2 regions of the Streptomyces sp. 1222.5 genome follow, and region 2 is predicted to be linked to the other one. Evidence: predicted binding sites of a transcription regulator. Region 2 holds the regulator's gene; the other holds the start of a gene.
What was found. Region 2 encodes HrcA, which represses chaperone genes, less so after heat shock. Its sites were predicted from a motif close to TTNGCACTCNGNNNNNCNGAGTGCNAA; they were not measured.
Positions count from the first base shown of each region.

Region 1: the regulator HrcA is predicted to act here: its motif matches at 6,102-6,128, upstream of groES (co-chaperone GroES).

Region 1 is NZ_FNSZ01000001.1:3,689,478-3,697,176, reverse strand. Features, by position in the region: gene BLW57_RS16480 (LCP family protein) at 9-1,055, shown strand; gene BLW57_RS16475 (YciI family protein) at 1,197-1,553, shown strand; gene BLW57_RS16470 (RNA polymerase sigma factor) at 1,598-2,914, shown strand; gene BLW57_RS16465 (class I SAM-dependent methyltransferase) at 2,942-4,129, opposite strand; gene BLW57_RS16460 (polysaccharide deacetylase family protein) at 4,220-5,131, shown strand; gene BLW57_RS16455 (polysaccharide deacetylase family protein) at 5,128-5,946, shown strand; gene groES (co-chaperone GroES) at 6,274-6,582, shown strand; gene groL (chaperonin GroEL) at 6,706-7,699, shown strand, end outside.
Region 2 is NZ_FNSZ01000001.1:5,732,176-5,739,874, forward strand. Features, by position in the region: gene BLW57_RS25835 (AMP-dependent synthetase/ligase) at 1-537, shown strand, start outside; gene BLW57_RS25840 (SpoIIE family protein phosphatase) at 773-2,593, shown strand; gene hemW (radical SAM family heme chaperone HemW) at 2,621-3,853, shown strand; gene BLW57_RS25850 (DUF3097 domain-containing protein) at 3,866-4,726, opposite strand; gene BLW57_RS25855 (MBL fold metallo-hydrolase) at 4,761-5,495, opposite strand; gene hrcA (heat-inducible transcriptional repressor HrcA) at 5,659-6,675, shown strand; gene dnaJ (molecular chaperone DnaJ) at 6,676-7,699, shown strand, end outside.

The sequences.
Region 1 (7,699 bases), 2.0 Mb from region 2:
TCCTGCCCGTGACGCGACACGAGGAACAAAGCGACACGGGCGGACCGGGTGGCCGGCGGCGGAGAGCGCTGCGCATCACCGGCTTCGCCCTGGCGGGCGCGCTGGTGCTCGCAGCCGCCGCCACGACCTGGGCGTACCGGCATCTCGACGACAACATCAGAAGCGTCGACATCAACACCGCGCTCGGCGACGACCGGCCCGCACGGGCGGTGGTCACCCCGTCCACGGCCGCCGCCTCCCCACTGCCGAGCGGCTCCCTGAACATCCTGGTCCTCGGCTCGGACTCGCGCAGCGGCAAGACCAACAAGGCGCTCGGCGGCGGCGACAGCGGTGGCGCCCGGTCCGACACCGCGATGGTCGTGCACATCGACGCGGGCCGTACGGAGGCCACCGTCGTCAGCATCCCGCGCGACACCCTCGTCACCCGCCCGTCGTGCCCGCTCCCGTCCGGCGGTTCGACGGCGGTGACCCACGGCGCCATGTTCAACAGTGCGTACTCGGTGGGCGGTCCGGTGTGCGCCGTGAAGACCGTCGAGTCGCTCACGCACGTCCGCATGGACCACTACGTCGAGATCGACTTCGCCGGCTTCGCGAAGCTGGTGGACGCGCTCGGCGGGGTCGACGTCACCACCGACCAGGACATCGACGACGACAAGAGTCATCTGCGGCTGGACGCCGGCGACCACCACCTCGACGGCACCCAGGCCCTGGCCCTCGCCCGCACCCGGCACGGCATGGGCGACGGCAGCGACCTCGGCCGCATAGGCCTGCAGCAGAAGCTGGTGAAGGCGCTGCTGGAGCGCATCGCCACCATGAACCTGCTCACCGACCCGGCCGGGCTGTACCAGGTCGCCGACGCCCTCACCGCGAGCCTGACCACCGACACCGGCCTCGACTCCCTGAACGAGCTGATGAGCCTCGGCCGCAGCCTGCGGGGCCTGACCGCTGACCGGACGAGGACCGTGACGATGCCGGTCCTCCCTGCGCCCTCCGACCCCAACCGGGTGGTCGCCAAGGAACCGGCGGCCGGTGAACTGTGGGCGTCCTTGCGCTAGACACGTGCGCTGACCTGCACGAACAGCTGCCGGAAAAAAATCTTCGGGAAATTCCGCCGAGCCTGTCGATCCGGCCGTCTCCCGTTCGACGCATGGGTGAGCGGCGGGGAACGGTCCCGCCGCCCCACCGAAGGAGTCTCCATGCCCCGCTTCCTGTCGCTCGTGCGCATCGACGAGTCCTCCGCACCGGCGGAGGGCCCCAGCGAGGAGCTGATGCAGCGCATGGGCGCGCTGATCGAGGAGATCACCAAGGCCGGCGTGATGCTCGACACCGCGGGTCTCACCCCCTCCGCCCAGGGCACCCGGGTCACCTGGGAGGGCGGGAAGATCTCCGTCACCGACGGCCCCTTCACCGAGACCAAGGAGGTCATCGGCGGCTACGCCCTCATGCAGTGCAAGGACAAGGCCGAGGCCCTGGAGTGGACCAAGCGGTTCCTCCAGGTCCACGAGGAGTTCTGGACCGTGACCTGCGAGGTCCGGGAGATCGCCGAGGGCTAGGCGTTCCTGGCGTTCCGCCGTCCGGAGGTGTTGCATGGTGGGCTGTGGAAACGCAGCCCACCGCACCGCAGCCGCCCGCCGCGCGGCCCCCCGCCCCGGCGCCCGGCGCGGTGACCGACACCGTGCGCGCGATCGAGACCGTCTTCCGGCTGGAGTCGCCCCGGGTGATCGCCGGTGTCGCCCGGATCGTCCGGGACGTCGGCATCGCCGAGGAACTGGCCCAGGACGCACTGGTCGCCGCCCTGGAGCGGTGGCCGCGCGACGGCGTGCCCGACAACCCCGGCGCCTGGCTCATGGCCACCGCACGGCACCGGGCCGTCGACCTGATCCGGCGCCGCGAGACCTACACCCGCAAACTCGCCGAGATCGGCCGCGACCTCGAGACCGTGGCACCGCCCGCGGAACCCTCCGCCCCGGACGACATCGACGACGACCTGCTGCGGCTGGTGTTCACCACCTGCCACCCGGTGCTGTCCCCCGAGGCCCGCACCGCGCTCACCCTGCGCCTGCTCGGCGGCCTGACGACGGCGGAGATCGCCCGGGCCTTCCTGGTCCCGGAACCGACGACCGCCCAGCGCATCGTCCGCGCCAAACGCACCCTCGCCACGAAGAACGTCGCCTTCGAGGTGCCGTACGGCCCCGATCGCGAAGCCCGTCTCGGATCCGTCCTGGACGTCATCTACCTGATCTTCAACGAGGGGTACGCGGCCACCGCCGGCGACGACTGGCTGCGTCCCGGACTGTGCGAGGACGCCCTGCGCCTGGCCCGCTTGCTGTCCGGGCTGATGCCCAAGGAACCCGAGGTGCACGCGCTGACCTCGCTGCTGGAGTTCCAGGCGTCCCGGGCCGCCGCCCGCACCGGCCCCGACGGCGCACCGGTGCTGCTGCGCGACCAGAACCGCCGCCGCTGGAACCGCATGCTGATCGCCCGCGGCGTCCGGTCCCTCGCCCGCGCCGACGCCACCGCGAGCGGTGGCCCCGGCCCCTACGCGCTCCAGGCGGCGATCGCCGCGTGCCACGCGCACGCGTACACGTACGAGGAGACCGACTGGCGCGCCATCGCCACCCTCTACGGCCTGCTGGCGGCCCGTGCCCCGTCTCCCGTGGTCGAGCTGAACCGGGCGGTCGCCGTCTCCCTGGCCGACGGTCCGGCCGAGGGCCTTAAGCTGGTCGACGCCCTGGCCGCGGAGCCGGCCCTGCGCGAGTACCACCTGCTGCCCAGCGTCCGCGGCGACCTGCTGGCCCGCCTGGGACGCACGGCCGAGGCCCGCGAGGAGTTCCTGCGGGCGGCGGAACTGGCCCGCAACGGACGCGAACGCGCCCTGCTCGAGTCCAGGCTCCGGTCCCTGCCGACCGGTTGAGGCCCGCCCCGGGGCGGGGAGGGGGCCCTACGCCGCGCCGGGGCCCGAGGGCCGGACGGGGGAGCCGATCAGCATGGTCGGTGCCCCCGCTACCCGGGTGAGGAACACGGTGGCCGCGTGGGGTCCCTGGGGCCTGACCTTGCGGCGCAGCTCCTCCGGCTCCACGGCCGAGCCGCGCTTCTTCACGGTCAGGATGCCGACCTCCCGCTCCCGCAGCAGGGCCTTCAGTCTCTTCACGTTGAACGGAAGCCGGTCGGTGATCTCGTAGGCCGAGGCGAACGCGGTGGGCCGCAGTTCGTCGGCCGTGACGTAGGCGATCGTCGCGTCGAGGAGTCCGCCGCCCACCTCCTCGGCCACCTCGGCGACCAGATGCGCACGGATCACGGCGCCGTCGGGCTCGTACAGGTACCGTCCCACCGCACGCACCTGGGGGTCGGGCAGGCCGCGGCCGGGCAGGGTGCGCGGGCCGGGCAGCAGCGTGGCCCGGACGGTGCCGGCGGCCCCGGTGCCGAACCACAGCACGGCCTCCTTCACGTCCCCGCCGTCGGAGATCCACTCCGCCCCCGCCTCGGCCGGCACCGCCTCGTGCGGGATGCCCGGGGCGATCTTGAGAGCCGCCCGGGGCGCGGAGCGGGCCGCGCCGACCGCCCAGGACAGCGGCGGCGAGTACGCCTCGGGATCGAAGATGCGGCCGCGTCCGCCCCGCCGGGCCGGGTCCACGAACACCGCGTCGTACCCGGCGGTGTCCACCTCCGTGACGTCGGCCTCCCGCACCTCGATCAATCCGGCGAGACCGAGCGCGTCGGCGTTCGCCCGCGCCACCGCCGCCGTCACCGGGTCCCGGTCGACGGCCAGCACCCGGATCCCCGCCCGCGCCAGCGCGATGGCGTCGCCGCCGATCCCGCAGCACAGGTCGGCCACCGAGGCCACGCCCAGCTCCGCGAACCGGCGTGCCCGGTACGCCGCCACCCGGGCCCGCGTCGACTGCTCGACGCCGTCGGGCGTGAAGAACATCCGCCCGGCGTCCTCGGCGCCGAACTTCGCCGCCGCCCGCTGCCGCAGCCGTGCCTGGCCGAGCGCGGCCGACACCAGCTCGGCCGGATGGTCGCGGCGCAGCCGGGTGGCCACGGCCAGCTCCTGTGCGGGCGCGGTGTCGCGCACCTCGTCGAGGAGGGCGCGGCCTTCGGGGGTGAGGAGGAGGGCGAGGTCGTTCACCGGGTCATTGTGGGCCAGTCGGTGGATGCTGTGCCTCCGGCGGAGGTGTCGGCCCGGGTTCGGGGACGGGTCCTGCGAGGATCCGGCACCATGCGAGAAGTAGTACAAAATGACAAAAGCCGGACTCGTCTCCGGCGGCTGCTCCTCGGCGGCTGCGCCGCCACGCTGGCCACCGCCGCCCTGCTCGCCGGCTGCGCCGGCCCGGACTCCGCGGGCTCCGCACCCGTCAGACGCGACCCCGCGCAGGCCCTCGGCCCCGAGGCCCGCCAGGCCGCCGAACACGCCCGGCTGGCCGCCGCCGCCCGGCGCTGGGGACTGGACCGGGCCCCGCTGACGCCTCCGCCGCCCCCCGCGAAGAAGCCGAGGATCACCGCCCGCGCCGGGTTCGAGGTGGACCACCAGGAGGACTGGAACCTGCCTCCGGTCTTCACCACGGTCCCCACCGAGCAGAAGGTCGTCTTCCTGACGATCGACGACGGCGCCGAGAAGGACCCGCGGTTCCTCGCCATGATGCGGGAGCTGGGCGTCCCGTACACCGCCTTCCTCAGCAACTACCTGGTGAAGGACGACTACGCCTACTTCCGGGCGATGAAGGGCTACGGCAACACCCTCAACAACCACACGCTGCACCACCCCTACCTGCCGGGTCTGTCCTACGAGGAGCAGCGGGACGAGATCTGCGGCATGCAGGACATCATGAAGAAGCAGTTCGGCAAGGCGCCCACCGTCTTCCGCCCGCCGTACGGCAACTACAACCAGGACACCCTGGTCGCCGCCAAGTCCTGCGGCATCAAGTACGCGCCGATCTGGAACGAGGAGGTCTTCGTCGACCACTGGGAGTACCGCGAGGACGACCAGCGGCTGCGCCGCGGCGACATCGTGCTCACCCACTTCCGCGGCCGGGACGACTGGAACGGCACGATGGTCGACGACATGCGCCGCTTCCTGAACAAGGTCACGCGCGAGGGCTACGCGGTGGCCCGCCTGGAGGACTACCTGTGAGGCGGGCGCGGGGCCCGGCCGCGGTCCTCGCCGCGGCACTCCTCCTCACGGGCTGCGCGCAGTCGGTCGACCCCATCGAGCGCCTCGGCAAGAAGGCCGCTCAAGGGGTACGCCCGTCCGGCCCCGCCCCCGACCGCTCCTACCGCCACTGGGGCCTGACCGAGCCCCTGCGCCGCCCGCCCCGCCCCGCCGCCCGGCCCCTCGGGCTGGACCCGGACGGCGCGCGCGGCACCCTGCCACGCGTCCTGGACCGCGTCCCCACGGGCGACCCCGTCGTCTTCCTCACCTACGACGACGGCGCCGAGCAGGACCCCCGCTTCGTCGACATGGTCCGCGAACTCCGGCTCCCCGTGAGCATGTTCCTCACCGACAGCATCGCCGGCCCCGGCTACGACCACTTCGCGCGGCTGCGCCGGCTCGGCGCCGGCATCCAGAACCACACCCTCGACCACCGCGCCCTGGCCGGGCAGCCGTACGCGGGCCAGCGCGCCGAGATCTGCGGCCAGCAGGACCGGCTGAGCGCCCGGCTCGGCGTCCGGGCCCGTCTCTTCCGCCCGCCCTACGGCACGTACGACCGCACCACCCTGCGCGCGGCGGCCGACTGCGGCATCTCGGCGGTCGTCCTGTGGCGCGCCGCCCTCACCCCGGCCGACCTCGTCTACACGAGCGGCGACCACCGGCTCCGCCCCGGCGACATCATCCTCGTCGGCCCGGACGAGTCCACGGGCCCCACCCTGAGGGAACGCACGACCCGTGTCCTGCGCCGGGTCCAGCAACGGGGCCTGACGGTGGGACGGCTGGAGGACTACCTGTAGGAGGTTCAGCCCGTCCGACGTCCAGCGTCCGACGGGCGAGGGCGTAAGGCCGCAGCGGGCGCCTTCGAGGGGAGCGGCCCCCGGCGACAGCGGGGCGGAGACCGGGTCGCATCACGGACTCCACGCACCCGATTCCGCCGACGCGCCGCGCGGCATTGGCACTCCGCTTGACCGAGTGCTAATCGCGGTCATAGTCTCGGGTCTGGCACTCCCCCCTGGAGAGTGCCAACACGCGACGGGCAGGTCCGGCACCCGCGACGACGGATCCACCTGGTCGCCACCTCAGACAGTTAACCCCGTGAGATCTCCGAAGGGGGAGGTCGGATCGTGACGACCACCAGCTCCAAGGTTGCCATCAAGCCGCTCGAGGACCGCATTGTGGTCCAGCCGCTCGACGCCGAGCAGACCACCGCCTCTGGCCTGGTCATCCCGGACACCGCGAAGGAGAAGCCCCAGGAGGGCGCCGTCCTCGCCGTGGGCCCGGGCCGTTTCGAGAACGGCGAGCGCCTTCCGCTCGACGTCAAGGTCGGCGACGTCGTCCTGTACAGCAAGTACGGCGGCACCGAGGTGAAGTACAACGGCGAGGAGTTCCTCGTCCTCTCGGCTCGCGACGTCCTCGCGATCATCGAGAAGTAAGACACCTCGAGCACCATTGATGCTTGATGCTGCGCCCCTGGCCCCCGCGACCACATAAGAAACCGGGCGCCCGGGGCGCAGTGCCTTTTACACCCACAGATTTCCGAGAGGGCTGCCGCTGTCATGGCGAAGATCCTGAAGTTCGACGAGGACGCCCGTCGCGCCCTGGAGCGCGGCGTCAACAAGCTGGCCGACACGGTGAAGGTGACGATCGGCCCCAAGGGCCGCAACGTCGTCATCGACAAGAAGTTCGGCGCCCCCACCATCACCAACGACGGTGTCACGATCGCCCGCGAGGTCGAGATCGAGGACCCGTACGAGAACCTCGGCGCGCAGCTGGTGAAGGAGGTGGCGACCAAGACCAACGACATCGCTGGTGACGGCACCACCACCGCCACCGTGCTGGCCCAGGCCCTGGTCCGCGAGGGCCTGCGCAACGTCGCCGCCGGCGCCTCCCCGGCCGCCCTCAAGAAGGGCATCGACGCCGCCGTCGCCGCCGTCTCCGAGGAGCTGCTCGCCACGGCCCGCCCGATCGACGAGAAGTCCGACATCGCCGCGGTCGCCGCGCTGTCCGCCCAGGACCAGCAGGTCGGCGAGCTCATCGCCGAGGCGATGGACAAGGTCGGCAAGGACGGTGTTATCACCGTCGAGGAGTCCAACACCTTCGGTCTGGAGCTGGACTTCACCGAGGGCATGGCCTTCGACAAGGGCTACCTGTCGCCGTACTTCGTGACGGACCAGGAGCGCATGGAGGCCGTCCTCGACGAGCCCTACATCCTGATCACGCAGGGCAAGATCGGCGCGATCGCCGACCTGCTGCCGCTGCTGGAGAAGGTCATCCAGGCCAACTCCTCGCGCCCGCTGCTGATCATCGCCGAGGACGTCGAGGGCGAGGCCCTGTCGACCCTGGTCGTCAACAAGATCCGCGGCACCTTCAACGCCGTCGCGGTGAAGGCCCCCGGCTTCGGCGACCGCCGCAAGGCGATGCTCCAGGACATGGCCACCCTCACCGGCGCCACCGTCATCTCCGAGGAGGTCGGCCTCAAGCTCGACCAGGTCGGCATCGACGTGCTCGGCTCCGCCCGCCGCGTCACCGTCACCAAGGACGACACCACGA
Region 2 (7,699 bases):
GGGCTGCCCGAGAAGACCGCCGAGGTGCTGGAGTCCGACGGCTGGTTCCACACCGGTGACATCGGCGAGCTGTCGCCCGACGGCTACCTGCGGATCACCGACCGCAAGAAGGACCTCATCAAGACCTCCGGCGGCAAGTACGTGGCGCCGGCCGAGGTCGAGGGCCAGTTCAAGGGCGTGTGCCCGTACGTCTCCAACATCCTCGTGCACGGCGCCGACCGGAACTACTGCACCGCCCTGATCGCCCTGGACGAGCTCGCGATCCAGGACTGGGCGAAGGAGAACGGACTGGCCGGCAAGTCGTACGCGGAGATCGTCGCGGCGCCGCAGACCGTCGAAATGGTCGACGGTTACGTCCAGGAGCTCAACGCGGGTCTCCAGCGCTGGCAGACCATCAAGAAGTTCCGTCTGCTGCCCCGCGACCTCGACGTGGAGCACGGCGAGATCACGCCGAGCCTGAAGCTCAAGCGGCCGGTGGTGGAGCGCGAGTACAAGCACCTCATCGACGGCATGTACGCGGGCACCCGCGAGGGCTGAGCGGCCGCCCCGGCCCCGGGAGGACCCCGTCCTCCCGGGGCCGGGGCGCGCCCGGAACATCCGCATTACCCGTTCGCGGCGCCGGGCGGAAGCCCTGCCCGGGGGTTGCTCGAACCCGGTCGGATTTCCGACCGTCTTCGCACACTCACGTAGCACAGTTCTCACCCGTGACGGTCCACTTCGGTCACTGACCGCTTATGCGTGCCGTCGTTGTGTCACCCTGAGCCGCATGGACATGGCGGCCATACCCGCGCAGCGGGAGAGCGAGGCCCCGCACCGTGAGGTCCGGGGCCGGACCACGCTGCCCGGGAGCCCCCTCGCGCCGGGGTCGGCCCGCGGACTGGTGCGGGCCGCGCTGGCCGAGGTGCCCGAGGTGTCCGCCCGGCTCGCCGACGACGCCATGGCCGTCGTCAGCGAGCTCGTCACCAACGCCGTCGTGCACGCCGGCACCGACGTGGAGGTCGACTGGCGGCTGGAGGAGACCGGCGCGTTCGTCGTGGAGGTCCGCGACCGGCACCCCTCCCGCGCCCCGCGCGACCCCCTCGGCGGTGAGGTGCCCCACGACGCCGCCGAGCACGGCCGTGGGCTGCGGCTGGTCGCCACCCTCGCCGAGTCCTGGGGCGTCACCTACCGCAAGGGCGCCAAGACGGTCTGGGCGCGGCTTCCCCCGGGCGGCAGCGAGGCGACGGACGGCCCCGCATCCGGCCCGGCCCTGGACGTCGCCGAGGACCTCGCCCCGCAGCCGCCCCGCACCGGCGGCGACCGGGACTGGCTCGGCCGGGGCGCGCTGTCCTTCCTCGCCGAGGCCTCCGATCTGCTCGCCGGACAGCTGGACGAGAACCTGGTCGCCGCCCTCACCGGCCAGCTGATCGTGCCCCGGCTCGCCGACTGGTGCGCGATCTGGCTGGAGGACGAGGCCTCCGCTCGCGGCGGCACCGGCGGCGGCCCGGCACGGGTCTGGCACGCCAGCGAGGCCCGCATCGAAGAGCTGCGGTGCGCCCTGGAGAAGGATCCGCCGTGCCCCCGGGACGGGCTGCGCTCCGGCCCGGAGCACTACCCCTGGCCCGGTGATGCGCTCGGCCCGCGGGGCGCCGACGGCACGGCGCTCGCGTACCGGCTGATCGCGGGTGGCCGGCCGCTCGGCACGCTGGTCATCGGCCGCTGCGGACCGGCCCGGTTCCCCGACGAGGTCACCGGGCTCGTGGAGGACCTGAGCAGGCGGGTCGCCCTCGCCGTCGGCGCGGCCCGCCAGTACGCCCGCCAGGCCACGATCAGCGCCGTCCTCCAGCGCGGCCTGCTGCCCGGCGCGGTCGCCGAGATCCCCGGTGTGCGCAGCGCGCTCGTGTACGAGCCGTGCGACAAGGGCGGCCCGAGCGGGGACTTCTACGACCTCTTCCCGGCCGGCGACGGCCGCTGGTGCTTCGCCGTCGGTGACGTTCAGGGCAAGGGCCCCGAGGCCGCCGTGGTGATCGGTCTCGCCCGCCCCTGGCTCCGGCTCCTGGCCCGCGAGGGCTACCGCGTCGCCGACGTCCTCGACCGCCTCAACCAGCTCCTCCTCGACGACGCCACCGAGGCCGCCGACGCCGCGGCCCGCGCCCTGGTCGCCGCCGGCGGTCGGCCCGTGGTGCCCGGCGACGGCCCGCAGACCCGCTTCCTGTCCCTGCTCTACGGCGAACTGACACCGCACGAGGGCGGGGTCCGCTGCACCCTCGCCTCTGCCGGGCACCCGCTGCCGCTCGTCCTCGGCCCCGACGGCGGCGTGCGCTCCGTCGCCCGGCCGCAGACCCTGCTCGGCGTGGTCGAGGACGAGACGTACACCAGCGACACCGTCGACCTGCGGCCCGGCGACAGTCTGCTGTGCGTCACCGACGGGGTGACCGAGCGCCGCTCCGGCTCCCGCCAGTTCGACGACGACGACGGCCTCGCCCGTGCCCTGTCCGGCTGCGCCGGGCTCGGCGCCGAGCTGATCGCGGAAAGGATCCGCCGCCTGGTCCACGACTTCGGCGGCGGCCTCCCCGAGGACGATCTGGCCCTGCTGGTGCTCCAGGCGGAGTGACGCCCGCGGTGCTGGACAATGGAAGGCATGCCTTCCGCACTTCCCGACGGCGAGCCCGTCCCCGACGACGGCGCGCTGCCCGTCCCCGCGCTCGCCGGCGCCGCCGAGCGGCCCCTCGGGTTCTATCTGCACGTCCCGTACTGCGCGACCCGCTGCGGCTACTGCGACTTCAACACCTACACCGCGACCGAGCTGCGCGGCACCGGCGGTGTGCTCGCCTCCCGCGACAACTACGCGGACACCCTGATCGACGAGATCCGCCTCGCCCGTAAGGTCCTCGGCGACGACCCGCGCGAGGTCCGCACGGTCTTCGTCGGCGGCGGCACGCCCACGCTGCTCGCCGCCGGCGACCTGGTCCGCATGCTGGCCGCCGTCCGCACCGAGTTCGGCCTGGCGCCGGACGCGGAGATCACCACGGAGGCCAACCCGGAGTCGGTGGACCCCGCGTACCTGGCCACCCTCCGCGAGGGTGGCTTCAACCGTGTCTCCTTCGGCATGCAGAGCGCGCGGCAGCACGTACTGCGGACACTCGACCGGACCCACACCCCGGGCCGCCCCGAGCGCTGCGTCGCCGAGGCACGGGCGGCAGGCTTCGAGCACGTCAACCTCGACCTGATCTACGGCACCCCGGGGGAGAGCGACGACGACTGGCGGGCCTCGCTGGACGCCGCGATCGGTGCCGGACCGGACCACGTCAGCGCGTACGCGCTCATCGTCGAGGAGGGCACCCAGCTCGCCCGGCGCATCCGCCGGGGCGAGATCCCGATGACGGACGACGACGCCCACGCCGACCGGTACCTGATCGCGGACGAGACCCTGTCGGCGGCGGGCTTCGCGTGGTACGAGGTCTCCAACTGGGCGACCTCGCGGGCGGGCCGGTGCCTGCACAACGAGCTGTACTGGCGGGGCGCCGACTGGTGGGGCGCGGGCCCGGGCGCCCACAGCCACGTCGGCGGAGTGCGCTGGTGGAACGTGAAGCACCCGGGCGCGTACGCGGCGGCGCTCGCGTCGGGGCGGTCGCCGGGCGCCGGGCGTGAGGTGCTGTCGGACGAGGACCGCCGGGTGGAGCGGATCCTGCTGGAGCTGAGGCTCAGCGAGGGCGCGCCGCTGGACCTGCTGAAGGAGGCGGGCCTCGCGGCCTCCCGCCGCGCCCTGTCGGACGGCCTGCTCCAGGCGGGGCCGTACGACGAGGGGCGCGCGGTGCTCACGCTGCGCGGGCGGCTGCTGGCCGACGCGGTGGTGCGGGACCTGGTCGACTGAGCCCGCAGGCCGTCACGCCGGCGCCGTGACGAAGTCGATCAGTTCCTCCACGCGGCCCAGCAGCTCCGGCTCCAGGTCCTTGTAGGACCGCACCCGGGACAGGATCGACTGCCAGGCGGCGCCCGTGTTCTCCGGCCAGCCCAGGGCCCGGCACACGCCCGTCTTCCAGTCCTGGCCGCGCGGTACCGTCGGCCAGCCCGCGATCCCCAGGGACGACGGCTTCACCGCCTGCCAGATGTCGATGTACGGGTGGCCGACCACCAGCGCGTGTCCGCTCGTCACCGACTCGGCGATGCGCCACTCCTTCGTGCCCGGCACCAGGTGGTCCACGAGCACGCCCAGCCGCGCGTCCGGGCCCGGCGCGAACTCGGCCACGATCGACGGCAGGTCGTCGACGCCCTCCAGGTACTCCACGACCACGCCCTCGATGCGCAGGTCGTCGCCCCAGACCCGCTCGACCAGCTCGGCGTCGTGCCGGCCCTCGACGTAGATGCGGCCGGCGCGGGCCACGCGCGCGCGTGCGCCGGGCACGGCGACCGAGCCGGAGGCGGTGCGGGTGGGCCGTACCGGGCCCGCGGCGGGCCGCACCAGGGTGACCACCCCGCCCTCCAGCAGGAAGCCGCGCGGCTCCAGCGGGAACACCCGGTGCTTGCCGAAGCGGTCCTCCAGGGTCACCGTGCCGGCCTCGCAGCGGATCACCGCCCCGCAGAACCCGGTACCGGCCTCCTCGACCACCAGCCCTGGGTCGGCCGCGACCTCCGGGACCGGCTTCGGCTTCTTCCAGGGAGGAGTCAGGTCGGCGGAGTACGCACGAGGGCGCGGGCCCGAAGGGCCCTCGGGGGAAGGGCGGTGGTGGGAGGCGGGTGGGCGCATTCGGATGACGATAGGAGAAGCCGTGGGCCGGTGCTCACGACACGCCGAAACGCGTGGCCAGGGCCTCGCGTTGACGTCGTACGAAGCCCGCGTCGACCACCGCTCCGTGACCGGGCACGTACAGCGCGTCCTCGCCGCCGAGCGCCAGCAGCCGGTCGAGCGCGGCCGGCCACCGCGAGGTGACGGCGTCCGGGCCCGCCTGGGGCTCGCCGGACTCCTCGACCAGATCGCCGCAGAACACCACCTCCGGCCCGCCGGACACGCTCGCCGGGACCAGGACCGCCAGGTCGTGCGCGGTGTGACCGGGGCCCACGTTGGCCAGCAGCGCCTGTCGGCCCTCACCGAGGTCCAGGGTCCACTCGCCGGAGACCAGGTGCCGGGGCGGGGCCAGCGCGTCGACCGCCTCGTCCGCGTCCGCCACCGCCAGACCGTTGCGGACCGCGTCCAGGCGCAGTTCCTCGCGCTCGTGGGTGAACACCGCGTCGACGCCGACCGCCGCGTACACCTCGGCCCCGGCGAACGCGGCCGCCCCGAAGACGTGGTCGAAGTGGGGATGGGTGAGCGCGAGATGTGTCACACGTCCACGGGACAGCTCCTGGGCCGCGGAGCGCAGCCGCGCCCCCTCGGCGAGGCTGGAACCGGCGTCCACCATCAGCGCCGTGCTCCCGCTCAGCACCAGGCCCACCGTGCAGTCCCAGCCGGGCAGCCGGCACCGTCCGACACCGGCGGCCAGCCGTTCCCATCCCAGGTCTTCCCAAGTCACCGTCATACCGCGACGCTAACGTCACGAGCCGGTACGGACCGGACCGACCTTGCCCGGTCAGTACCCCACGGCCGTACACTGGGCCGGGGAATGCTGGCACTCGCACGGGAAGAGTGCCAGGCGGACGACCCGAAGGGCCGAGGGGACGACGTGCAGGAGGTGCGCGCGAATGCTGAGTGAACGCAGGCTTCAGGTACTGCGCGCCATCGTCCAGGACTACGTGGGCACCGAGGAGCCGGTGGGTTCCAAGGCGCTCACCGAGCGGCACAGCCTCGGCGTCTCCCCGGCCACCGTCCGCAACGACATGGCGGCCCTGGAGGACGAGGGGTACATCGCGCAGCCGCACACCAGTGCCGGGCGCATCCCCACCGACAAGGGCTACCGGCTGTTCGTGGACAAGCTCGCGGGCGTGAAGCCGATGACCGGGCCCGAGCGGCGGGCGATCCAGAACTTCCTGGAGGGCGCCGTCGACCTCGACGACGTCGTCGCGCGGACGGTGCGGCTGCTGGCGCAGCTGACCCGGCAGGTCGCGGTCGTGCAGTACCCGTCGCTGACCCGGTCCACCGTCCGGCACGTGGAGCTGCTCTCGCTCGCCCCCGCGCGCGTGATGCTCGTGCTGATCACGGACACCGGCCGGGTCGAGCAGCGGATGGTCGACTGCCCGGCGCCGTTCGGCGAGGCCTCACTGGCGGATCTGCGGGCGCGGCTGAACAGCCGGGTCGCCGGCCGCCGGTTCACGGACGTGCCGCGACTGGTCGAGGACCTCCCGGAAGGCTTCGACGTCGACGATCGCGGTACGGTCTCCACGGTGCTCTCCACCCTTCTGGAGACACTGGTCGAGGAGAACGAGGAGCGGTTGATGATCGGCGGTACCGCCAATCTCACCCGCTTCGGGCACGACTTCCCCCTCGTGATCCGGCCCGTCCTGGAGGCACTGGAGGAGCAGGTCGTGCTCCTCAAGCTCCTGGGCGAGGCGAAGGACCCCGGCGTGACCGTGCGCATCGGCCACGAGAACGCCCATGAAGGACTCAACTCCACGTCCGTCGTGTCGGTCGGCTACGGTTCGGGCGGCGAGGCGGTTGCCAAGCTCGGCGTGGTCGGACCGACCCGCATGGACTACCCGGGAACGATGGGAGCGGTACGCGCAGTGGCACGGTACGTCGGACAGATCCTGGCGGAGTCGTAAGTGGCCACGGACTACTACGCCGTTCTCGGCGTGCGCCGCGACGCGTCGCAGGATGAGATCAAGAAGGCGTTCCGTCGGCTCGCGCGCGAGCTGCACCCGGACGTCAACCCGGATCCGAAGACCCAGGAGCGGTTCAAGGAGATCAACGCCGCCTACGAGGTGCTGTCGGACCCGCAGAAGAAGCAGGTCTACGACCTCGGCGGCGACCCGCTCTCCCAGTCGGGCGGCGCGGGTGCGGGCGGCTTCGGGGCCGGTGGCTTCGGCAACTTCTCGGACATCATGGACGCGTTCTTCGGTACGGCGTCGCAGCGCGGGCCGCGCTCGCGCACCCGGCGCGGCCAGGACGCGATGATCCGGATCGACGTCGAGCTGGACGAGGCGGCCTTCGGCACGACCAAGGACATCCAGGTCGACACCGCGGTCGTCTGCAACACCTGCAACGGCGAGGGCGCGGCCCCCGGCACGTCCGCCCAGACGTGTGACATGTGCCGCGGCCGGGGCGAGGTCTCCCAGGTCACCCGGTCCTTCCTGGGCCAGGTCATGACCTCCCGTCCCTGCCCCCAGTGCCAGGGCTTCGGCACGGTCGTGCCGACCCCGTGCCCGGAGTGCGCCGGTGACGGCCGGGTCCGCTCGCGCCGCACGCTGACCGTCAAGATCCCGGCCGGTGTCGACAACGGCACCCGCATCCAGCTCGCGGGCGAGGGCGAGGTCGGCCCGGGCGGCGGTCCGGCCGGTGACCTGTACGTCGAGATCCACGAGCTGCCGCACTCGACGTTCCAGCGGCGCGGCGACGACCTGCACTGCACGGTCACGATCCCGATGACCGCGGCGGCCCTCGGCACCAAGGTGCCGCTGGAGACCCTGGACGGCATGGAGGAGGTCGACATCCGGCCCGGCACCCAGTCCGGCCAGTCGATCCCGCTGCACAACCGGGGCGTCACGCATCTGCGCGGCGGCGGCCGGGGCGACCTGATCGTGCACGTCGAGGTCACGACCCCGACCAAGCTCGACCCCGAGCAGGAAC